DNA from 4 places in the Spiribacter roseus genome. Region 4 is predicted to be linked to each of the others. Evidence: predicted binding sites of a transcription regulator. Region 4 holds the regulator's gene; each other region holds the start of a gene.
The links. Region 4 encodes sigma-54, which starts transcription at its own class of promoters, with help from an activator protein. Its sites were predicted from a motif close to TGGCANGNTNCNTGCTT; they were not measured.
Positions count from the first base shown of each region.

Region 1: the regulator sigma-54 is predicted to act here: its motif matches at 2,774-2,790, upstream of BBH56_RS05085 (amino acid ABC transporter substrate-binding protein).
Region 2: the regulator sigma-54 is predicted to act here: its motif matches at 3,193-3,209, upstream of glnA (glutamate--ammonia ligase).
Region 3: the regulator sigma-54 is predicted to act here: its motif matches at 4,086-4,102, upstream of BBH56_RS00825 (putative urea ABC transporter substrate-binding protein).

Region 1 covers NZ_CP016382.1:1,023,726-1,029,582, forward strand. The annotation lists gene BBH56_RS05070 (TRAP transporter large permease) at 1-917, opposite strand, end outside; gene BBH56_RS05075 (TRAP transporter small permease subunit) at 914-1,456, opposite strand; gene BBH56_RS05080 (iron-containing alcohol dehydrogenase) at 1,453-2,595, opposite strand; gene BBH56_RS05085 (amino acid ABC transporter substrate-binding protein) at 2,848-3,867, shown strand; gene BBH56_RS05090 (amino acid ABC transporter permease) at 3,958-5,145, shown strand; gene BBH56_RS05095 (amino acid ABC transporter permease) at 5,150-5,857, shown strand, end outside.
Region 2 covers NZ_CP016382.1:1,763,662-1,769,518, forward strand. The annotation lists gene gmhB (D-glycero-beta-D-manno-heptose 1,7-bisphosphate 7-phosphatase) at 1-5, opposite strand, end outside; gene glyS (glycine--tRNA ligase subunit beta) at 9-2,099, opposite strand; gene glyQ (glycine--tRNA ligase subunit alpha) at 2,096-3,001, opposite strand; gene glnA (glutamate--ammonia ligase) at 3,253-4,668, shown strand; gene glnL (nitrogen regulation protein NR(II)) at 4,740-5,798, shown strand; gene ntrC (nitrogen regulation protein NR(I)) at 5,798-5,857, shown strand, end outside.
Region 3 covers NZ_CP016382.1:160,233-166,089, reverse strand. The annotation lists gene tkt (transketolase) at 1-411, opposite strand, end outside; gene metK (methionine adenosyltransferase) at 544-1,704, shown strand; S-adenosyl-L-homocysteine riboswitch at 1,724-1,807, shown strand; gene ahcY (adenosylhomocysteinase) at 1,825-3,237, shown strand; gene BBH56_RS00830 (16S rRNA (uracil(1498)-N(3))-methyltransferase) at 3,257-3,961, shown strand; guanidine-I (ykkC/yxkD leader) riboswitch at 4,171-4,272, shown strand; gene BBH56_RS00825 (putative urea ABC transporter substrate-binding protein) at 4,324-5,412, shown strand; gene BBH56_RS00820 (ABC transporter permease) at 5,480-5,857, shown strand, end outside.
Region 4 covers NZ_CP016382.1:1,430,608-1,436,464, forward strand. The annotation lists gene BBH56_RS07000 (calcium/sodium antiporter) at 1-965, shown strand, start outside; gene BBH56_RS07005 (KpsF/GutQ family sugar-phosphate isomerase) at 977-1,951, shown strand; gene lptC (LPS export ABC transporter periplasmic protein LptC) at 1,952-2,509, shown strand; gene lptA (lipopolysaccharide transport periplasmic protein LptA) at 2,493-3,011, shown strand; gene lptB (LPS export ABC transporter ATP-binding protein) at 3,017-3,748, shown strand; gene BBH56_RS07025 (RNA polymerase factor sigma-54) at 3,810-5,279, shown strand; gene hpf (ribosome hibernation-promoting factor, HPF/YfiA family) at 5,303-5,629, shown strand; gene BBH56_RS07035 (PTS sugar transporter subunit IIA) at 5,635-5,857, shown strand, end outside.

The DNA.
Region 1 (5,857 bases), 410 kb from region 4:
ATCGCGGTCAGCCGGACCGTGGTGTCGGACACGGACAGCAGACTGCCGCGCGAGAGTTTGCCATAGGCGAGCGCCAGCAGCAGCGCCCCGAACGCCCCCATGGCGCCCGCTTCGGTGGGGGTGGCCAAGCCCACGAAAATCGTCCCCAGCACCGCGCCCACCAGCGCCAGCGGTGGGACCAGGCAGCGCAGCACCGCCAGCCACAGGGGGCCAGCCGGGCCGCGGTCGTCGGCACCCTCCGGCAGCGCCGGAGCAGCCAGGGGCCGGCGCCAGGCAACCAGCGCGATCCATGCCACGTAGGCGATGCCCAGTAACAGGCCGGGGATCAGCGCACCGACAAACAGGTCCCCCACGTTCACGCCCATCTGATCGCCGAGAATGATCAGGACAATGGACGGTGGGATGATCTGGCCCAGCGTGCCGCTGGCGGCGATGGTGCCGGTGGCGAGGCGCTGGTCGTAGCCGTATTTGAGCATGACCGGCAGTGCCAGCACGCCCATCGTGACCACCGAGGCGCCCACCACACCGGTGGCGGCGGCAAGCAGCATGCCCACCAGCACCACCGAGACCGCCAGCCCGCCGCGCAGCCGTCCGAACAGCCGGCCCATGGTCTGCAGCAGGTCCTCGGCAAGGCCCGAGCGCTCGAGCATGCTGCCCATGAAGATGAAAAACGGCACGGCAACCAGGGTGTAATTGTCCATGATCGAGCCATACACCCGCTGCGGCAGGATGCTGAGCCGGGCGACACGGAACAGCGGCTCCCACGGCAGGGCGATGCCCAGACCGGGCAGCCAGTCGCTGGCGATGAGCGTGAACAGCAACCCCGTCCCCGCCAGGGCGAAGGCGACCGGATAGCCGCTGAGCAGGAACACCAGCAGCACGGCGAACATGGCCAGGGGCAGAAGCTCGTAAATCATTGCGCCTCCCGCCCGGTCAGCGTGGCGGCGGCCTTGATCGCCTGACTGATCCCCTGGGCCAGCAACAGCGCGAAACCGATCAGGATGACGGTCTTGATCGGGTAGAGCGGCAACCCCCCGGGGTTAGGGCTGACTTCGCCCCGCGCCCAGGCCAGGGCGACATAGTCGACGCCATTGAGGAGCATGACCCCACAGAATGGCACCAGCGCGAGCAGCGCACCCAACAGATCCACCCACGCCCGCGTGCGGGCGCTGAATCGGGACTGGAGAATGTCGACGCGGATGTGCCCATCGTGGCGGAGCAGATAGGCGCTACCCAGCAGGAAGATCACCGCGAAAGCCTGGATCTGGCCCTCGAGCAGGGCGTTCGAGGACAGCTGCATGCCGAGCTCCGCGCCCAGATAACGGCCAATCACGTTGATCACCCCGAGGGCGATCATCAGCATCGCCACCCATCGCAGCGCCCGGCCCACCCGGTCGCTGAGCGCATCAATCATTCCTGAGAGCGTCAGCAGTCCGCGCATCACACGGCCACTCACCAGGCCGACTCCATCATCGCCACCAGGGTTTCGGCGGGCAGCACCACCGGGTTGCCCTTCATCGATGAGGACCGCTCGGCGGCCGCGGCAATCGCTGGCAGATCACTGCGCGCTAGCCCCGCCGAGCCCAGACCGGGCAGCCCCTGCGTACGGGACCACTGCGCGAGGTGATCAATGGCCGTGTCAGCCTCGCAACCCAGGGCGTCGGCGATCCACCCCTCCACCGCGCGGATCCGCGCGGCGGTTGCACCATGGGTGGCGGCGCGATTGGCCCGCAGGGCCGCTGGCAGCAATGCGCCGGCGATGGCGCCATGGGGCAGGTCGGTCATGCCGCCAAGCGGCCCGGCAAGGCCATGCACCGCACCCAGCCGGGCATTGGCGAGGGCCAGCCCCCCGGTCAGACTGACCCAGGCCATGTCGTCACGCGCGGCCGGATCCTCGCCCGCCATCAATCGCCGGAGCGCCGTCAGTCCCAGAGGAATCGCATCGCGGCAGAGTGCATCGGTAAACCGATTGGCCTGACCGCTGAGATACGGCTCAATCACCTGCGTCACGGCGTCGAGACCGCTTGCCAGGGTGACCGCGGCCGGTGAGTGATCGGTCAGGGCAGGATCGACGAGGGCCACTGCCGGGAGCAGACGCGGATCACGCAGTGACACCTTGCGGCGGGCCTCGGGCACGTCAATCACCGCGTTGCGGGTCGCCTCGGTGCCAGTGCCGGCCGTCGTGGGGAGGGCAATGAACGGCAGCGGCGTGGCATCCAACGCGGCACCGCCACCCACCACCTCGAGATAGTCCAGCACATCCCCCGCGGCCGGGATGAGCGCCGCCACCGCCTTGGCGGTATCGATCACGGACCCGCCGCCCAACCCCACGACCACGTCGACGTCGGCCTGACGCCCCAGCGCCACGCCGGTCTCGATGAGACCCACATCGGGCTCGTGGGGGCAGGCCAGGCACGCGCACCCGGTGCCCATTTCCGTCAGTCCGTCGACCAGCCACTGCGCCCGAGCGGCGTTGGCACCATGAACGACCAATGCCCGGCGGCCATGGGCGAACACGGTACTGACCGCCTCGACGGCCGTATCCCGACCAAACCGGACATGACGGGGCAGGTGCAGATCAAAGGCGGTGGACATGCGCTTCTCCGGGATTTTTCAAGCCGCCTATCGTCGCAGGCGGATGCCGGGTCGTCCATGCCATCAGATGCACTGTTTGTGTGCAGATCGCCCGGACTTGTCCAGACTGGTGCATCCGTGACATAACGGATCCCGGCACCGTTGACGGCCGCGGGTCGAGGAGGAGAGTCCACCCGATTGGCACGTAGTTTGCTTGAAACAGGGGTGCCGAACTGGCTTTGCACACCCTCGAGACAAAAGAGGAACGCGGGAATGAATAAGACAATCATCTCAATGGGCCTTGCCGCGACCGGGCTGCTGGCGTTTGCCGGCACCACACAGGCGGCCACCCTTCAGGACGTGCAGGATGCAGGGGAACTGCGCTGCGGCGTCAGCAACGGGCTGCCCGGGTTTTCACAACCCGACAGCAGCGGCAACTGGGCGGGCATCGATGTGGACACTTGCCGGGCCGTCGCGGCCGCGGTACTCGGTGACGCCGATGCCGTGGAATTCATCCCCCTGACCGCCGCGGAGCGTTTCACCGCCCTGCAGTCGGGCGAGATCGATGTGCTGTCGCGCAACACCACGTGGACGACCACCCGTGATGCGTCGCTGGGCCTGAACTTCACCGGCACCAACTACTACGACGGGCAGGGCTTTCTCATCAAGACCGCGCTCGGCGTCGACAGCGCCTACGACCTCGACGGGGCCGCGGTCTGCACCCAGGCCGGCACCACCACCGAGCTCAACCTGGCCGACTTTTTCCGGGCCAACGACATGGAGTACGAAGCGGTGGTGTTCGACACCTCCGAGGCGAGTGCCCAGGGCTTTGACAACAACCGCTGTGACGTCCTGACCTCGGACACCTCGCAGCTCGCGGCGCTGAAGACCCAGCTGACGGATCCGGATTCCGCCGAGATCCTGCCGGAGATCATCTCCAAGGAACCGCTGGGCCCCGTGGTCCGGCAGGGCGATGACGAATGGTTCAACGTCGTCAAATGGGTGCTGTTCGGGCAGATCAATGCCGAAGAGTACGGCATCACCTCGGAGAACGTCGAAGAGATGGAGTCCTCGGACAACCCGAGCGTGCAGCGTATCGTCGGCACCTCCGGCAACATGGGCGAGATCCTTGGCCTCGACGACGACTTCATGGTCGATGTGATCAGCCAGGTCGGGAACTACGGCGAGATGTTCGAGCGTAACGTGGGCCCGGACACGCCGCTTGGCCTCAACCGGGGCAATAATGCCCTGTGGACCGACGGTGGCATCCTCTACGCACCGCCGTTCCGGTAAGCGCACTACGGCGCAATGAAACCGCCCGGGCGTCGGATGCCGATGCCCGGGTGCTGACAACCCACTCACCCACGGCACAGGCCGGCAGTCATGAGCAGCGACCCGACACCGCTTAAGCCGGGCAACCCCAAACCCTGGAATGATCCGCGCGTCCGCTCGGTGGCCTTCCAGCTCATCGCAATCGCCGCCGTGGCCTGGATCGGATACAGCCTTTTTCAGAATACGATCAGCAACATGGAAAGCCGGGGCATCCGCACCGGGTTCGGGTTTCTGAATGAAACCGCCGGCTTCGGCATCATCATGAGCCTGATCGATTACAACGAAACCATGACCTATGCCCGGACCTTTCTGGTCGGGCTGACCAATACCCTGCTGGTCTCAGGGCTGGGCATTCTTTTTGCGACGATCGTCGGATTCATCGTCGGCATCGCGCGGCTTTCCACCAACTGGCTCGTGGCAAAGCTCGCGCTCGCGTACATCGAGATCTTTCGTAACGTCCCGCTGCTGCTGCAGATCTTCTTCTGGTACTTCGCGGTGCTCGGCACCCTGCCCGGCCCGCGGCAGGCCCTCGATGTCGGCGGTGTCGCCTTTCTGAGCAACCGCGGAATCATCATCCCCCGGCCCGTGTTCGAGGCCGGCGCGGGATGGATCGGCATTGCGTTGATCATCGCGCTGATCGCCTCGGCCGTGATGGTCACCTGGGCGCGCCGCCGTCAGGCCGCGACCGGCCGGATCTTTCCGGCGTTTCCCCTGGCGTCCGCGCTGATCCTCGGCCTCCCGGCGCTCGCCTACTTCGTCATGGGGCGGCCGGTGGGGTGGGATATTCCGGCCATGGGCGGATTCAACTTCTCAGGCGGCATCACCGCCATTCCCGAACTGGGTGCCCTGCTTCTGGCGCTGACGATCTATACCGCGACTTTCATCGCCGAAATCGTCCGCTCGGGCATCGTCTCGGTCAGCAGCGGCCAGACCGAAGCCGCCCTGGCACTGGGACTGCCGCCGCGACGCGTATTGCGACTGGTGGTCATCCCTCAGGCGTTGCGCGTGATCATCCCGCCACTGACCAGTCAGTATCTTAACCTGACCAAGAACTCATCCCTGGCAGTGGCCATCGGCTATCCCGACCTGGTCAACGTATTCATGGGCACGTCCCTCAACCAGACCGGTCAGGCCGTGGAGATCGTCGCCATGACCATGGCGGTCTACCTGGCGATCAGCCTGAGCATTTCGCTTCTCATGAACATCTACAATCGCGCCGTGGCGCTGAAGGAGCGGTAGCGACATGGCCCCGCATCAGCCCCTGCCCAATCAGCCCCCTCCGGTGACGCAGCGTGGCGTCATCCGCTGGCTGCGCGCCAACCTTTTCTCGAGCTGGATCAATGGTCTGGTCACTCTGGTGGTGGGCTACTACCTGCTGAGCACGCTCATTCCGCTGATCGACTGGGCGTTCATCGGCGCGGTCTTTACCGGCGATGGCGTCGACGCCTGTCGGCCCGGCAAGGCCTGCTGGATATTCGTCGAGGAGCGCTTCGGCTTTTTCATGTATGGCTTCTATCCCGAGGCCCTGCGCTGGCGGCCCACCCTGGCGTTCGTGCTGTTCGCCCTCGCCGTTGTCCCGCCGTTTCTGCCACTGCCAGCCAGGCTGCGGCGCGGCGTCGCCATTTTCGGTCTCACCGGGTTACCGGTGGGTGGGTATATCCTGATCGCCGGCGGTGTGTTCGGCCTCGAGTCGGTGGATACCTCCCAGTGGGGCGGGCTGATGCTCACCCTGATACTGGCCTATGTGGGCATCATCGCCGCCCTGCCCATCGGCGTCGCCCTGGCGCTGGGGCGACGCTCCGAAATGCCGGTCATCCGCGGCATCTGCGTGATATTCATCGAATTCTGGCGGGCGGTGCCGCTGATCACCATCCTTTTCATGGCCTCGGTCATGCTGCCGCTGTTCCTGCCGGATGGGGTGACCTTCGACAAACTGCTGCGGGCACTGATC
Region 2 (5,857 bases), 330 kb from region 4:
CGCACGGCTCAAGCCGACTCCGGCAGGGCCGAGACATCGGCGATCGCCAGGAACTGGTCCTGGAGCCGCTGCAGCAGGGCCAGACGGTTGGCCTGAATGGCCGGGTCGTCGCTCATCACCATGACCTGGTCAAAAAACCGGTCAACGGGCTCGCGCAGCTCCGCCAGCTGGGCCAGTGCCTCGCTGTAGGCGCCGCGCTGGATGAGGGCCTCCACCGCCGGGGCACGCGACTCCAGGGCGCTCTCCAATGCCTGCTCCGCGGGTTCATCCAGTCGTGTCTTGTCCACCGTCGCAGGGATGTCAGAGCCGGCCTTGCGCAGGATATTGCGGATCCGCTTGTTGGCCGCTGCCAGGCTGCCGGCCGCGGGCAGTCGGGCAAAGTCGTGACAGGCCCGCAGGCGGCGGTCGAAATCCAGCGGCGTCAGTGTTCCGGGGGCGCGTACCGAGCGCACCGCTTCGAACAGCTCGGCGCCGTAACCCGCCTCCTGGTAGACGCCGCGCAGCCGCTCGAGGCAGAACTCCACCAGCGGCTCGACCTGCTCGGCCGCGGCCAGCGCCGCTGGCTGCTGCGCCGCCGCGGCCTGAAAAAGCGCCGCCAGGTCGATGGCATGTTCGCCCTCAATGAGGCTGCGCAGCAGACCCACGGCAGCGCGCCGCAGCGCGAAGGGGTCCTTGGCGCCGGTGGGCGCCTTGCCGATGGCGAAGATACCCACCAGCGTGTCGGCGCGTTCCGCCACCGCCAGCAGCCGCCCCAGCGGTGAGGCGGCCACGGCATCGGCGGCAAAGCGCGGTTGATAGATCTCATCCAGCGCCGCCGCCACGGCTGCCGCCTCGCTGTCCTCGCGGGCGTAATAGCGCCCCATCACGCCCTGCAGCTCGGGGAATTCGTCGACCATTTCGGTCAGCAGATCGGCCTTGGCCAGCCGGGCGGCACGCTGGGCCTGATGGGCGTCGGTCTCGAAGCGCTCGGCGTACCGGGCCGCCAGCGCCGCCACCCGAGCGGACTTCTCCGCGATGCTGCCGAGCTGTTTCTGGAACACCACCTGTTCCAGGGCGGGCAGGCGCGATTCCAGCGACCGGGCCCGATCCTGGTCCCAGAAAAACGCCGCATCCGCGAGCCGCGGCCGGATCACCCGCTCATTGCCGGCGATGACCCGTGCCGGGTCGCGGCTGTCGATGTTGGCGACGGTGATGAACCGCGGCAGCAGATGACCGTCCGCGTCACGCACCGGGAAGTAGCGCTGGTGGCCCTGCATGCTCGAGATCAGCGCCTCGGGCGGGACCCGCAGGAAGGCCTCGTCGAAACTGCCCGACAGCACCACCGGCCATTCCACCAGGGCATTCACCTCATCGAGCAGTTCGGTGTCGATGACCGCATGGCCGCCGATTGCCTCGCCCTCGGCGCGGACACCCTCAAGAATGTGATCGCGCCGGTCGGTGCGATCGACCAGTACATGGGCGGCGCGCATGGCGGCGGTGTAGTCGCCGGCATCGGCCAGGCTCACCGGGCCGGGATGATGGAAGCGGTGGCCACGGCTGTCGCGGCCGCTGGCGACACCGAAGACTTCCGTCGGCACCACCGCCTGATCGAGCATCAACACCACCCAGTGCACCGGGCGCACGAACTCGCTGCTCTGATCCCCCCAGCGCATGCGCTTGGGAATGGGCAGCTGGGTGAGGGCATGGTCGATCAGCGCCGGCAGCAGCGCGTCGGTATCCCGCCCCGTTTCGGTGCCACGGTGGACCAGCCAGGCGCCTTCGTCGGTCTCAAGGGTCTCGAGCTGATCGACGTCCACCCCGCAGGATCGGGCGAACCCCTCCGCGGCGCGGGTGGGGGCCCCCGCTTCATCAAAGGCCACCGCCCGGGCCGGGCCGCGCCGCTCGAAGTCGCGATCGGGCTGACGCCGGGCCACCGCCTCGATCTGCACCGCCAGCCGTCGCGGTGCGCCCAGGGCGCGGACCTCACCGTGGCTGACCCCGGCCCGGTCCAGACCATCGGCCACTGCGGCGGCCAGGCGGTCACTCAGGGTATCGAGGGCGCCGGGCGGGAGCTCTTCCATGCCCAGCTCAAAAAGCAGCGTCGCCGTTGCCCCGCTCATGCCACGCTCCGATCCGACCCGTTGTCGCGGCATAGCGGAAAGCCGAGTGCCTCCCGCGAATCGTAATAGGCCTGGGCCGAGGCCCGGGCGAGGGTGCGCACGCGCAGGATGTAGCCCTGACGCTCGGTCACCGAAATGGCGTGGCGGGCGTCGAGCAGGTTGAAGGCATGCGAGGCCTTCATGGTCATTTCATAGGCCGGCAGCGCGAGACCTTGCTCCACCAGACGCAGCGCCTCGCGCTCGTGGGTGTCGAAGGCCTGGAAAAGGCTTTCGACATCGGCCTCCTCGAAGTTGTAGCGCGACTGCTCGCGCTCGTTCTGCAGGTAGACGTCGCCATAGGTCACCGGTCCGTCCACGCCCTCGCTCCAGACCAGATCGAAGACGCTCTCCACCTCCTGGAGGTACATGGCGATGCGCTCCAGCCCGTAGGTGATCTCGCCCATCACCGGCCGGCAGTCGAGGCCGCCGGCCTGCTGGAAGTAGGTGAACTGGGTGATCTCCATGCCGTTGAGCCACACCTCCCAGCCCAGGCCCCAGGCGCCCAGCGTGGGGGACTCCCAGTTGTCCTCGACAAAGCGGATGTCGTGCACCAGGGGGTCGAGGCCCAGCGCCTCGAGCGAGCCCAGATACTGCTCCTGGATATCCTTGGGTGAGGGCTTGAGCACCACCTGGAACTGGTAGTAGTGCTGCAGGCGGTTGGGGTTTTCGCCATAGCGGCCGTCGGTGGGCCGGCGGGAGGGCTGGACGTAGGCGGCGCGCCACGGCTCGGGGCCGATGGCCCGCAGGAAGGTCGCGGGGTGGAAGGTGCCCGCGCCCACCTCCATGTCGAGCGGCTGCATGAGGACGCAGCCCCGGTCGGCCCAGTACTTCTGCAGCGCGAGAATCAGCGCCTGAAACGTCATCGATGCTCTCCAGCAAAACGGCGAAAGCGGAAAGTATAGCCCGCCCGCGCCATCCCTGTCAGGCAGCCCGCCGGCGCCCAATGCACGGTATTGGTGCGTTTGCACCACCAAACGCGTTAAGGTGGTGCATGCACCCGGATGATGCCCGGAATCGGTCACGGCAGGGCCCGTTTTGGTGCACCTCGGCGGGTTGGCACGGAAAATGCTTATCCCCGTGGGACTTTTCAATGAACATGACTGGAGGCCGAACGATGGCTCACACCGCCGACGACGTTCTTGCGATGATCAAGGACAACGAGGTCCGCTTTGTGGATCTGCGTTTCACCGACCCCAAGGGCAAGCAGCAGCACGTGACGCTGCCGGCCCACGCCGTGGATGCCGATCTCTTCACCGAGGGGAAGATGTTCGACGGCTCGTCAATCGATGGCTGGAAGGGCATCAACGAGTCGGACATGATCCTCATGCCCGATGCCGATACCGCCATGCTCGACCCGTTCTTCGACGACATGACCCTGACGCTGGTCTGCCAGATCATCGAGCCCAACACCATGCAGGGCTATGGCCGGGATCCGCGCTCCATCGCCCAGCGCGCCGAGGCGTATCTGCAGTCCACCGGCATCGGTGATGTGGCCTACTTCGGGCCCGAGAACGAGTTCTTCGTGTTTGATGACGTGCGCTACGGCACCAACATGAGCGGCTCTTTCTACAAGATCGACTCCGAGGAAGCCGACTGGAACACCGAGAAGGTCTACCCCGACGGCAACATGGGCCATCGCCCGGGCGTAAAGGGCGGCTATTTTCCGGTCCCGCCGGTGGACAGCCTTCATGACATGCGCTCGGCCATGCTCGAGTGCCTGACCGAAGTGGGCATGACCACCGAGGTGCACCATCATGAGGTGGCCACCGCCGGGCAGTGCGAGATCGGTGTCGGCTTCAATACCCTGGTCAAAAAGGCCGACGAGGTGCAGACCCTCAAGTATGTGGTGCACAACGTGGCCGCGGCCTACGGGAAGACGGCGACGTTCATGCCCAAGCCGGTCGTGGGTGACAACGGCAGCGGCATGCACGTCCATCAATCCATCGGCAAGACCGGCGAGATGCTGTTTGCCGGTGATCAGTACGGCGGCCTGTCCGAGACGGCGCTCTACTACATCGGTGGTCTGATCAAGCACGCCAAGGCCATCAACGCCTTCGCCAACGCCTCGACCAACAGCTACAAGCGTCTGGTCCCCGGCTTTGAGGCGCCGGTGCTGCTGGCCTACTCGGCCCGCAACCGCTCGGCGTCGGTGCGCATCCCGTGGGTGGCCAATCCCAAGGCCCGGCGGATCGAGCTGCGCTTCCCGGACAGCACCGCCAACCCGTATCTGTGCTTTGCCGCGATGCTGATGGCCGGCCTTGACGGCATTCAGAACAAGATCCATCCCGGCGATGCCATGGACAAGGACCTCTACGATCTGCCGCCCGAGGAAGAGGCCGAGATCGACAAGGTCGCGTTCTCGCTGGAAGAGGCTTTGGACGCGCTCGACAAGGACCGTGAGTTCCTCAAGGTCGGCGGCGTGTTCACCGATGATTCCATCGACGGCTACATCGACCTCAAGCGCGAGGACGTGCAGCAGCTGCGGATGACGACGCACCCGATCGAGTTCGATCTCTACTACAGCGTCTGATCGGCGTCGATCGCGGAGACGGTCGCATGAAGACCCCCGCCTCCGCGGGGGTTTTTTCTTTAATGAGGTCGATGATGACGGATGCGATGCCAATCGATGCCCGTGAGATTCTCGATAATCTGACCCGGGCGGTGGTGGCGATCGATGATGAGCGCCGGATCGTGCGCATGAACGCCGCGGCCGAATCGCTTCTGCACGTCAGCAGCCGTCAGGCGCTGGGCGAACCGCTGATGCAGTTCCTGCCGGCGCTGCAGGTCCTGGACGAGGCCATCGAACAGGCCTTCTCCCAGGCGGCCAGCTACACCGAGCGCGAGATGCGGCTGACCCTGGGCCCGGACCGCACCATTACCGTCGACTGTGCGATCACTCCGCTGGAAACGGTCAATGTCCTGTTGCTGGAATTCGAACAGCTCGACCGGCACCTGCGGATTTCCCGCGAGAACCGGCTGATCGCCCAGAACCAGGCCATCCGCGAGCTGATCCGCGGCCTGGCCCATGAGATCAAGAACCCGCTGGGGGGCCTGCGCGGCGCCGCCCAGTTGCTTGAGTCCGAGCTCTCGGACGAGGATCAGCGGGAGTACACGCGCATCATCATCAGCGAGGCGGATCGCCTGCGCACCCTTGTGAATGGCCTGCTGGGTCCGGATTCGCGCATCGAGCATGCTCCCACCAACCTCCACGAGGTGCTCGAGCATGTGCGCAGCCTGGCCGTGGTGGAGGCGCCGGCCGGCGTCGAGATCCGGCGCGATTACGACCCCAGCATTCCCGTGACGCGGGCGGCCAGCGATCAGCTGATCCAGGCGCTGCTCAACCTTGTCCGCAACGCCCTGCAGGCGCTGGGCGAGACCGGCACGATCACGCTGCAGACCCGCACGCAGCGGCGCTTCACCATCGGCGACCGGCAGCATCGGCTGGTGGCGCGCATTGATGTCGTGGATGACGGACCGGGTATCACCCCGGCCATGCAGGATCAGATTTTCTACCCGATGGTGACCGGACGCGCCGAGGGCAGCGGCATCGGGCTGCCGATCGCCCAGAACCTGGTGAATCAGCACGGCGGGCTGATCGAGTGCACCAGCGAGCCGGGGCACACCGTTTTCACTGTCTGGTTACCCCTGGAGGACGCCTGATGGCTGACGCGATCAATGTATGGATCATCGATGACGACCGCTCCATCCGCTGGGTCCTG
Region 3 (5,857 bases), 660 kb from region 4:
GAACTGCCCTGCAAGGATGTGTTCGGCAAGCGCCATGCCCACCGCGTTGGCCAGCCCCTGACCCAGCGGGCCGGTGGTGGTCTCAACGCCCGGGGTGTCGCCCACCTCGGGATGGCCGGGGGTACCCGAGTCGAGCTGGCGGAACTGCCGCAGCGCCTCCATGGGGACGTCATAGCCGGTCAGGTGCAGCAGCGAGTAGACCAGCATCGAACCGTGGCCGTTGGACATCACGAACCGGTCGCGGTTGGGCCAGTGCGGGTTGGCGGGGTTGTGCCGCAGGAAATCGTTCCATAGCACTTCGGCGATGTCGGCCATGCCCATCGGGGCGCCGGGATGCCCCGACTGGGCGGCCTGGACGGCGTCCATAGACAGGGCGCGGATGGCGTTCGCGAGCTCGCGGCGGGTGGTCATGGGGCGGAGTCTCCGGCGCAGGGGCGGTGGATGAAAGGCGTCAATTCTCCAGAACTTCCCGCACGCAGGCAACCGACGGTACACTCTGGCGCTAATACGCGTGTCATCGTCACAAGGAGCCAACGGCCAAGCATGGGCAGTCAGTACCTCTTCACGTCGGAATCGGTCTCGGAAGGCCATCCCGACAAGGTCGCCGATCAGATCTCCGACGCCATTCTCGACGCCATCCTCGCGGATGACCCCTCGGCGCGCGTCGCCTGCGAGACTCTGGTCAAGACCGGGATGGTCATCGTCGCCGGCGAGATCACCACGTCGGCCTGGATCGATCTCGAGGATCTGGTCCGCCAGCGCATCACCGAAATCGGCTACAACAACGCCGATGTCGGGTTCGATGGCGTCACCTGCGCGGTGCTCAACGCCATCGGCAAGCAGAGCCCCGACATCAACCAGGGCGTCGACCGCGCCTCGCCCGAGGAACAGGGCGCCGGCGACCAGGGCATGATGTTCGGCTATGCCTGCCGCGAGACCGATGTCCTCATGCCCGCCCCGATCACCTACGCCCACCGGCTGGTCAAGCGCCACAGCGACATCCGCCGTAACGGCGTGCTGCCGTGGCTGCGGCCCGATGCCAAGTCCCAGGTGAGCTTTGTCTATGAGCAGGGCCGGCCCGTGGCGGTGGACACCATCGTGCTGTCGAGCCAGCACGATGAGACGGTCTCGGCGGCGGACCTGCGCGAGGCGATCATGGAAGAGATCATCCGCCCGGTGATCCCGGCGGAGTGGATCAGTGACCGGACGCGGTTTTTCATCAACCCCACCGGCCAGTTCGTGATCGGCGGGCCGGTCGGCGACTGCGGCCTCACCGGGCGCAAGATCATCGTCGACACCTATGGCGGCATGGCCCGGCACGGCGGCGGGGCCTTCTCGGGCAAGGACCCGTCCAAGGTGGACCGCTCGGCGGCCTACGCCTGCCGCTACGTGGCCAAGAACATCGTCGCCGCCGGCCTGGCCGAAAAGTGCGAGATCCAGGTGGCCTACGCCATTGGCGTCGCCGAGCCGATGTCGATTTTCATCGACACCTTCGGCACCGGGCGGATCGCCGAAGACCGGCTGGTGGAACTCGTGCGGGCGCACTTCGATCTACGCCCCTATGGCATCCTGCGGATGCTTGATCTGGTGCGGCCGATCTATCAGCCCACCGCCAGCTTCGGCCACTTCGGCCGCGAAGAGGATACATTCACCTGGGAGCGGACCGACCGGGCCGAGGGCCTGCGCGAAGCGGCCGGGCTGTAACAACCGATTTCACGACCCGGGCATCGAGGAGCGCTGCACCGCACCGTCTGACGGCGCGGGAGGCTCGATGCCGGCGGTCCAATACCAACGGCGCTCAACCGCAACCCATGGAGTCAAGCCATGAACGCTGTCGTTGAGACGAAGCTTTCCGGATCGATCATCAAGGACCCGTCACTGGCCCCCTTCGGCCGTCGGGAAATGGATATCGCCGAAACCGAAATGCCCGGCCTGATCGCCCTGCGCGAGAAGTATGCCGGCGAACAGCCCCTCAAGGGTGCCCGCGTGGCGGGATCCATCCACATGACCATCCAGACCGCGGTGCTCATCGAGACCCTCGAGGCCCTCGGTGCCGAGTGTCGCTGGGCGAGCTGCAACATCTACTCCACCCAGGATCATGCCGCCGCCGCCATCGCCGAGAGCGGCACCCCGGTGTTCGCCTACAAGGGCGAGTCGCTGGAGGAGTACTGGGAGTTCACCCATCGGATCCTCGAGTGGCCCAATGCCGAGCCCAACATGATCCTCGATGACGGTGGCGATGCCACGCTGGCCGTCACGCTGGGGGCGCGGGCCGAACAGGACCCGTCGCTGCTCGATCACCCGGACAGTGACGAGGAGCGCGCCCTGTTCGCGGCGATCCGCCGGCGGCTGAAGGACAACCCCGGCTTCTATGCGCGCACTCAGGCGGCCATCCGCGGTGTCACCGAGGAGACCACCACCGGTGCCAAGCGCCTCTACGAGATGCAGCAGACCGGCGAGCTGCCCTTCCCGGCCATGAACGTCAACGACTCGGTCACCAAGACCAAGTTCGACAACCTCTATGGCTGCCGCGAGTCGCTGGTGGACGGCCTCAAGCGCGCCACCGACGTCATGATCGCCGGCAAGATCGCGGTCGTGGCGGGTTACGGCGATGTCGGCAAGGGCTGCGCGCAGAGCCTCAAGGCCCTGGGCGCCAGTGTCTGGGTCACCGAGATCGATCCGATCTGCGCCCTGCAGGCGGCCATGGAAGGCTATCGCGTGGTGACCATGGAAGAGGCCGCCGACAAGGCCGATATCTTCTGCAGCGCCACCGGCAACTACAACGTGATCAACCATGACCACATGAAGGTCATGAAAAACGAGGCCATCGTCTGCAACATCGGCCATTTCGACAACGAAATCGATGTGGCCGGGCTGCGCCAGTACGAGTGGGAGAACATCAAGCCGCAGGTGGATCACGTGATATTCCCCGACGGCAAGAAGATCATCCTGCTGGCCGAAGGGCGCCTCATGAACCTGGGCTGCGCCACCGGGCATCCGAGCTTTGTGATGTCGGCGAGCTTCACCAACCAGGTGCTCGCGCAGATGGCGCTGTTCAACAACGACGGCAGCTACGAGAAAAAGGTCTACGTCCTGCCGAAGGACCTGGACGAGGAAGTCGCCCGTCTGCATCTGGATAAGATCGGCGCTCAGCTGAGCACGCTGCGCGAGGATCAGGCCCAGTACATCGGGGTCACCGTCGATGGGCCGTTCAAGCCCGAGCACTATCGCTACTGATCCCGCGACCCGCCTGCATGTGACAGGCATCCCGCCGGTCGGAGAGGTCATCGACCTCCCCGACGCGGCGGTCCGACATATACAGGCCCGTCGACTGCGAAGCGGTGACGGGCTTGTGCTTTTTGATGGCAGCGGCGGCGAATACACCGCCCGCATCGAAGCCCTGGAAAAGCGCCGGGCGCAGGCACGGATCGAGGCCTTCTCGGCCCGCGAGGCCGAGGCACCGGTGGGCGTCACCCTCCTGCAGGGCATCAGCAAGGGCGAGCGCATGGATTACTCCATGCAGAAGGCCGCCGAGCTGGGCGCGGCGCGCATCATCCCGGTCATCAGCGCGCGCTGCGTGGTCCGGCTTGACGCTGAGCGCTGGGCGAAAAAACAGCGCCACTGGCAGGCCGTGGTGGTGGCGGCCTGCGAGCAGTGCGGCCGCAATCGCATTCCAGCGGTAGAAAAGCCCTGCGCGCTGGACGAGGCTCTGGCCACCGTGGCTGGCCTGCCCGGCGTCATCTTTGACACCGAGGGTGACCGCGCCGCGCAGGACCTCGAACCCACCGCCGAGCTGGCGACCCTGATCGGCCCCGAAGGCGGGCTGGCGCCGGACGAAATCCAGCGCGTCGCCGACCTCGGCTGGCAACGCATCCGCCTGGGCCCGCGCATCCTGCGCAGCGATACCGCCCCGGTCGCCGCGCTCGCGGTCATCCAGACGGTCATCGGCGATCTGGGGTAGCGCCCCTTCATGGTGCTGACCGACCCGTTGCTGAACCAATGCAGTGCAAACCCACCGCCCGCGCGCGCGTCGCTCGACATGCTCCATCGGTGCCCGGGCTGCCCGCAAGGCAGCGGCAGGAAACTGGCAGGGATATTGCAGGGCAATAATCGGGTACACGGGACCCTCGGCGGATTCGCCTCGGGCGATCAGCCGCTACAATCAGGTCACCAATAGGACGCTAGGGTTCCGATCCGCTCTGCGGGTGTCTGGTCCGAGAGCATCCGACCTCTCCGGAAGGGGTTACACGGCGGGATAAAAGCCCGGGAGATTCGTTGAGAGGCTCCCGTGTGACATCCCGACCAACCTCATAGGAGACGGTCATGAAACGTCCAAACCGCACCCGTTCCACCGCCCGGCGCGTTGCCGGCGCCGGCCTGCTTGCCGCCATGCTCGCCCTGCCCGGGCTCGCCAGCGCTCAGGAGAAGGACAGCTTCCGCATTGCCTGGAGCATCTACGTGGGCTGGATGCCCTGGAGCTATGGCGACAGCGCCGGCATTGTCGACAAGTGGGCCGATCGCTACGACATCGAAATCGACGTCGTCCAGATCAACGACTACATCGAGTCCATCAACCTCTACACCGCCGGCGAGTTTGACGGCGTCACCATCACCAACATGGATGCCCTCGCCATACCGGCGGCAAGCGGCGTTGACACCACCCTGCCAATCATCGGCGACTTCTCGAACGGTAACGACGGTGTCGTGCTCAAGGACACCGATGAGCTGACCGACATCGAGGGCCAGCGCGTCAATCTGGTGGAGCTGTCGGTCTCGCACTATCTGCTGGCCCGTGCCCTCGAATCAGTCGGCATGAGCGAGCGGGACGTGACCGTCGTCAACACCTCGGATGCGGACATCGTCGGTACCTTCTCGACGCCCGACGTCACCGCCGCGGTGACCTGGAACCCCCAGCTGAGTGAACTGCGGGCCATGCCCGAGGCCAACGTGGTGTTCGACTCCTCGGACATCCCCGGCGAGATCATCGACACGCTGGCACTCAACACCGAGGTGCTCGAAGCCAACCCCGAGCTGGGCAAGGCCCTGACCGGTGCCTGGTACGAGATCATGGCGCGGATGTCCGGCGACGATGAGACCGGCGTCGATGCCCGCACCCGCATGGCCGAGGCCGCAGGCACCGACCTGGCGGGCTACGAGGCACAGCTGGCCAGCACCCAGATGTTCTACGACGCCGCCGACGCGGTGGAATTCGTGACCAGCGACCAGCCCGAGGCAACCATGGACAACGTCCGTCAGTTCGCCTACGACCGGGGTCTGCTGGGTGCGACAGCCACCAGCCCTGACTTCGTCGGCATCGAGTTCACGGACGGATCGGTGCTGGGCTCAGAGGACAACGTCAAGCTGCGCTTTACCAGCGAGTACATGGAGATGGCTGCCGAGGACACCCTGTAACGCGTCCCGCCCCGTCCGGGGGTGTCATGGGCACCCCCGGGGCTTTCCGCCCGCGCAGGTCATACCGATGAAGCGACTGATCAACCAACGTCCGGGCCGAGCCATGGGCGGTCTGCTGATGCTACTGCCGTTCGTGCTGGTGGTTGTCGCCTATATGGCGGCCTCAATGGCCCGCCTGGCCGATAATCCGGACGACAAACTACTGCCCTCCCTGATGACGATGGCCGACTCGTTCGCGCGGCTGGCCACCGAGCCGTCGCGGCGTACCGGCGAGATCCTGCTGTGGGCGGACACGGCCGCCAGCCTCAAACGACTGCTGGCAGGGGTGGCGATCAGCATGGTGGCGGCGATCATCATCGGCACCACCACCGGTCTGATCCCTTACCTGCGACGCACCCTCTCACCGTTCATCGCCGCGCTCGCGATGATCCCGCCACTGACCATC
Region 4 (5,857 bases):
CCGCGCTGCTTGTCGTCATCGCCGCCGGATTCGTCGCCCTCGCCTGGAGCGCCGAGCGATTCGTCGACGGCAGCTCGGCACTGGCCCGCCAGCTGGGTGTCTCCAGCCTGCTGATCGGTCTGACGGTGGTCGGCATCGGCACATCACTGCCGGAAATGCTCGTCTCGGCCATTGCCGCCATCGACGGTACCCCCGGCATTGCCCTGGGCAATGCGCTGGGATCGAACATCGCCAATGTCGGCCTGATCCTGGGGACCACCGCCCTGGTCAGCCCACTGGTCATAAGCCCCGGAATCCTCCGGCGCGAGATCCCGCTGCTGATGCTGGTGGTTGTGGCCACCGGCGCGCTGCTGGCGGATGGGGCGCTGTCCCGATTCGATGGGGTGGCACTTCTCGCCGGCATGCTGGCCGTGCTGACCTGGATGGCCTGGCAGGCCCGGCATCCGGAGCGCGGCGATGCCATGATCGCCCGCGAACTGGAATCGGCAGTGCCCGAACCCCTTCCGCTCGCCCAGGCGCTGCGCTGGACGCTGCTGGGCCTGGTGCTGCTCATCGCCAGCTCGCGCCTGCTGGTCTGGGCCTCGGTGCTGCTCGCCGGCCAGCTGGGGGTCAGCGACCTGATCATCGGATTGACCATCGTCGCCATCGGCACCAGCCTGCCCGAGCTCGCGGCAGGCCTCGCCAGCGTGCGGCGTGGCGAGAGCGAGCTTGCCGTGGGTAACATCATCGGCTCCAATCTGTTCAACCTGCTCGCGGTTCTGGGCATCGCCGGGGCGATCGCGCCATTCGCCTTTGATCAGGGGGATCTGGCGCGCGATTACGGGATCATGACCGGCTTCATGCTGGCCATCCTGGTCGTGGGCTATGGCCTGGGCAGGCGCGGCCGCCTGGGCCGATGGGAAGGCGGGCTGCTGGTGGGTGCGTACATTGCCTATCAGGCCCTGCTGTTCTTCAGTCACCGTTAAGAGCGAGAGCAATGACCGCCGATACCGATTTCTGCCGCCTGGGACAGGCTGTCATCGACACGGAAACCGCCGCCCTGGCCGCACTGCGCGATCGCATCGATGCCACCTTCGCCCATGCCTGCCGAATCCTTCTGGCCTGCAGCGGCCGGGTGGTGGTGCTGGGCATGGGCAAATCGGGGCACATCGCTGGCAAGCTGGCGGCAACCCTGGCAAGCACTGGCACGCCGGCGTTTTTTGTCCATCCGGGCGAGGCCGGACACGGCGACCTGGGCATGCTGGCCACCGGCGACTGCGTGATCGCCCTGTCGAACTCAGGTGAAACCGAGGAGATCAACGGCCTGCTCCCCGCCATCAAACGGCGCGGGCTGGACCTGATCGCCATCACCGGGCGGCCCGGCTCGACCCTGGCCGAGGCCGCGGCCGTCCATCTCGATGCCGGCGTTGACGCCGAAGCCTGCCCGCTGGGACTCGCGCCCACCGCGAGCACCACGGCGGCGCTGGCCATGGGCGACGCGCTGGCGATCGCACTGCTCGACGCGCGCGGCTTCACCGCCGAAGACTTTGCCCGCTCGCACCCCGGCGGCCGGCTCGGCCGGCGGCTGCTGCTGCGCATCGACGATCTCATGCACACGGGCACGGCGGTGCCCGCCGTGGGGCCGGACACGCCCATGGCGGACGCGCTGCTCGAAATGACCCGTAAAGGGCTCGGCATGACCGCGATTGTCGATGCCGATCAGCGGGTCACCGGCATCTTCACTGATGGCGATCTGCGCCGCGCCCTGGATGAGGGGGTAGACGTGCATGCCACCCCGATCGCCACGGTGATGACGCCGGCCCCGCGCTGCGTCGAAGCGGCGCAGCTGGCCGCCGAGGCGCTGGCGCTGATGGAACGGCACAGCATCAACGGCCTGCTGGTCAATGACGCGGAAGGCCGGCTCACGGGCGCGTTGAACATGCACGATCTGCTGCGTGGCGGCGTCGTCTGAATGCGCCGCCGAGTGGTCATGCTGCTGGCGCTGGCCCTGGCTGCCCTGCTCGGCTGGCGGCTGTTTGGCGCGGGTGGCGACCCGGATGCGGTCAGGACGGTGACGAACCCCCGCCTGGATGCTTATGCCCGCACGGTTACACTGACCACCACCAATGCGGACGGCGCAATCAGCTGGCGGGTACGATCACCCGACGCGCGCCACAACCCGCGGGACGGCAGCTGGCGCCTCGTCTCCCCGGACTGGCGGGTGGAGACGGATCGGGGCCCGCCCTGGCGGGGCCGCTCGAACCATGGCTGGATCGGTGATGACGACACCCGTGCCCGGCTGCGCGGCGATGTCGTGATGACGCGCCAGACCGCCGAGGGTCGGACCCGGCTGACCACCCAGCGACTGGATGCAAGAATCCCCGAGCGTTACGCCGAGACGGACCAGCCCGTCACAATGACCCGCCCCGGGCTGCGGGTGGATGCCGTCGGCGCACGGGTATGGTTTGCGCAGGAGCGCCTTGAACTGCTGGACGATGTAGAGGGAGTGTACGATGCGGCTTCACCCTGAGCGACTCTGGATCGGCGCCCTGCTGGCGCTTGTGGTGGCCGTGCCGGTCGCGCATGGCCAAGACGGCGATGGGGCGTCCGCCCCGCCACCGGTGGAGCTGGTGGCCGACCGCGCCGAGGTTGACGAGGCCGAGGGCATCAGCGTGTATCGCGGCGACGTCGTGCTGACGCGCGGCGCCCTGCGCATCACCGGCGACGTCATGCGGGTATTCAGCAATGGCGCGGGCGAGCTCGAGCAGGTGACCGTGGACGGCACCCCGGCCACCTACCGCGAGACCGTGGCGGATGCCGCCCCGCGACGGGCCGAGGCACCGCGGATGGAATACTTCGTCGCCGGTCCCGAGCGGCTGATCCTCAAACAGGGCGGACGCCTCTGGCAGGGCGACAACACAGTGACCGGACGCACCGTCACGCATTACCCCGAAACCGCCCGCACCGTTGCCGAGAGCGGCGCTGACGACGACGAGCGCGTCAATGTCAGCGTCAACCCTGCGACGGACTGACCGGCATGGCGCGCAACCAGCTCGAGGCCCACGGGCTGTCAAAAACCTATCGCGGACGCTCAGTGGTGGATGGGGTTTCCATCGGCCTGCAGAGTGGTGAGATCGTCGGTCTGCTGGGCCCGAATGGGGCTGGCAAGACCACCAGCTTTTACATCATTGTCGGCCTGATCCGGGCGGACGCCGGGGTCATCCGGCTGGATGGCGATGACATTGGCAGCCTCCCCATGCATGCCCGGGCACGGCGCGGGATCGGCTACCTGCCCCAGGAGGCATCGGTGTTCCGGCGGCTGCCGGTGCTCGACAACCTGCTCGCCGTGCTCGAGACCCGTGACGGGCTGTCGCGCCAGGCTCGGCTTGAGCAGGCGGAGGCACTGATGGAGGAGTTCGGCATCGGGCATCTGCGTGACCAGGCCGGGATCAGCCTGTCGGGCGGCGAGCGACGGCGCGTTGAGATTGCCCGGGCGCTGGCCGCCGATCCGCGCTTCATCCTGCTGGACGAGCCCTTCGCCGGCGTTGATCCGATCTCGGTGGGCGACATCAAGGGCATCGTCCGACACCTGGCGGAGCGCGGTATCGGCGTACTGATCACCGATCACAACGTCCGCGAGACGCTGGCCCTGGTCGACCGTGCCAGCATCCTCAACGCCGGCCGGGTGATCGCCGACGGGACCCCCGGCATGATCCTCGACAACGCCGAGGTGCGGGCGGTCTACCTGGGCGAGGACTTCCACCTGTGAGACTGGCGGGCGCCGGACAGCCGGCGTTACGCTATCCAGACCAATTCGCACGCGGGGAACAATGAAGCAGTCGCTTGAACTTCGGGCCAGTCAACAGCTCACCATGACGCCCCAGCTGCAGCAGGCGATCCGGCTGCTGCAGCTGCCGGCGGCCGAGCTGGCGCTCGAGATCCGCGAAGCGCTCGAGTCCAACGTCATGCTCGAGCCCGAAGACGACACCGATCACGCCGCCGCAGCCGCCGCGCCCGAGGGGACGACGCCGGCCACCCCCGATCCGTCGGAAGAGCGTCTGGGTTCGAACGCCACCGACGCCACCGAGCTGGGCGAGGGCATGGCGGTCTCCGAGCACTGGGATGACACCGGTCATAACGGGCCGGCGGGCGCCACGGCGGAAGGCGACGGCGGCAGCGACTTTCTCGATCGCCAGGCGGCCCCCGCCGATTCGCTGCGCGATCACCTGCAGTGGCAGGTCGATCTGTCCAGCCTGGGCGCAACCGACCGTCAGATCGCCGCCGCACTGATCGATGCCCTGGACGAGCGCGGGCATCTGGCCGAGCCGGTCAGCGAATTGCGGTCCGCCCTCGACGCCGATGTCGACGCCGACATCGACGAGGACGACATCAACGCCGTCCTCACGATCCTCCAGCACATGGACCCGATCGGCATCGGCGCCCGTGACGCCCGCGAGGCACTGCAGATCCAGATCGACGCCATGCCGCCGGACACGCCCGGGCGCCAGACCGCCCGCCAGGCCATTGAAGCCGACTGGTCACTGTTCAGCCCAGGCCGGCAGGTCGCGCTGCGCGAGCACCTGAAGGTCGACCAGGAACAGCTGGACGTGGCCCTGTCGCTGATCCGCCGACTCGACCCCCATCCCGGATCGCGATTCGGCGAAACCCGCACCGATTACGTCGTCCCCGACTGTCGGGTGCGGCGGGTCAACGGCCGCTGGCAGGTCGAGATCAACCCCGAGGCTTCGCCCCGGGTGCGCATCAACGACTACTACGCGAGCCTGATCCGGCGGGGCGACAGCAGCCGTGACAACAGCCTGCTGCGCGATCACCTGCAGGAGGCACGCTGGCTGATCAAAAGCCTGGAGTCGCGGCGCGACACGCTGCAGCGCGTGGCCGAATGCGTCGTCGAGCGCCAGCAGGCGTTTCTGGAGTATGGTGAAGAGTCGATGCAGCCACTGGTGCTGCGCGATGTCGCCGAGGCCATCGACATGCATGAATCGACCGTATCGCGGATCACCTCGCGGAAATACATCCTCACGCCCCAGGGCACGCTGGAGTTCAAGCATTTTTTCTCAAGCCATGTCCCGACGGCCGACGGCGGTGAGTGCTCGGCGACGGCCATTCGCGCGCGCATCCGCCGGCAGGTGGCGGCAGAGGATCCGGCCAAGCCACTCAGCGATTCACGGCTGACCGAGACGCTGCGTGGGGAGGGCATTCACGTGGCGCGGCGAACCGTGGCCAAATACCGGGAAGTCATGGGGATCGCCTCGTCAACCCAACGCAAACGGCTACGCTGAAGAAGAAAACATAAGGGGAAATCATGAAAATCGACATTACCGGCCATCACGTCGATGTCACCAACGCGCTGCGTGACTACGTCGAGGAGAAATTCCAGCGCCTCGAGCGCCACTTTGATCATGTCGTCGACGTCCATGTGATTCTGACCGTCGAGAAAAAGACCCGTAAGGCGGAGGCCACCCTGGTGGTCAGCGGCGCCCGGCTGTTCGCCGAGTCCACCGCCAGCGAGATGTATGCCGCCATCGACCTGCTGGTCGACAAGCTGGACCGCCAAGTCGTCAAGCACAAGGAAAAGCGCAGCGACCATCATCCGGAGCAGGGACGCGTCGGCGATAATCTGGAACCCTGAGCATCATGGAGCTTACCCGACTGCTGTCGGTGACGCGCACGCAGTGCGGGGTCGACGTCACCAGCAAGAAACGCGCCCTGGAGCGCATGAGCGAGCAACTCATGGCCGATACCCGGGCGGGCGGCGACGCCACGCGCGCCATCTTCGAGGGGTTGATCGTGCGTGAGCGTCTGGGCAGCACCGGACTGGGGCGCGGGGTGGCACTGCCCCATACCCGCAGTCCCGATA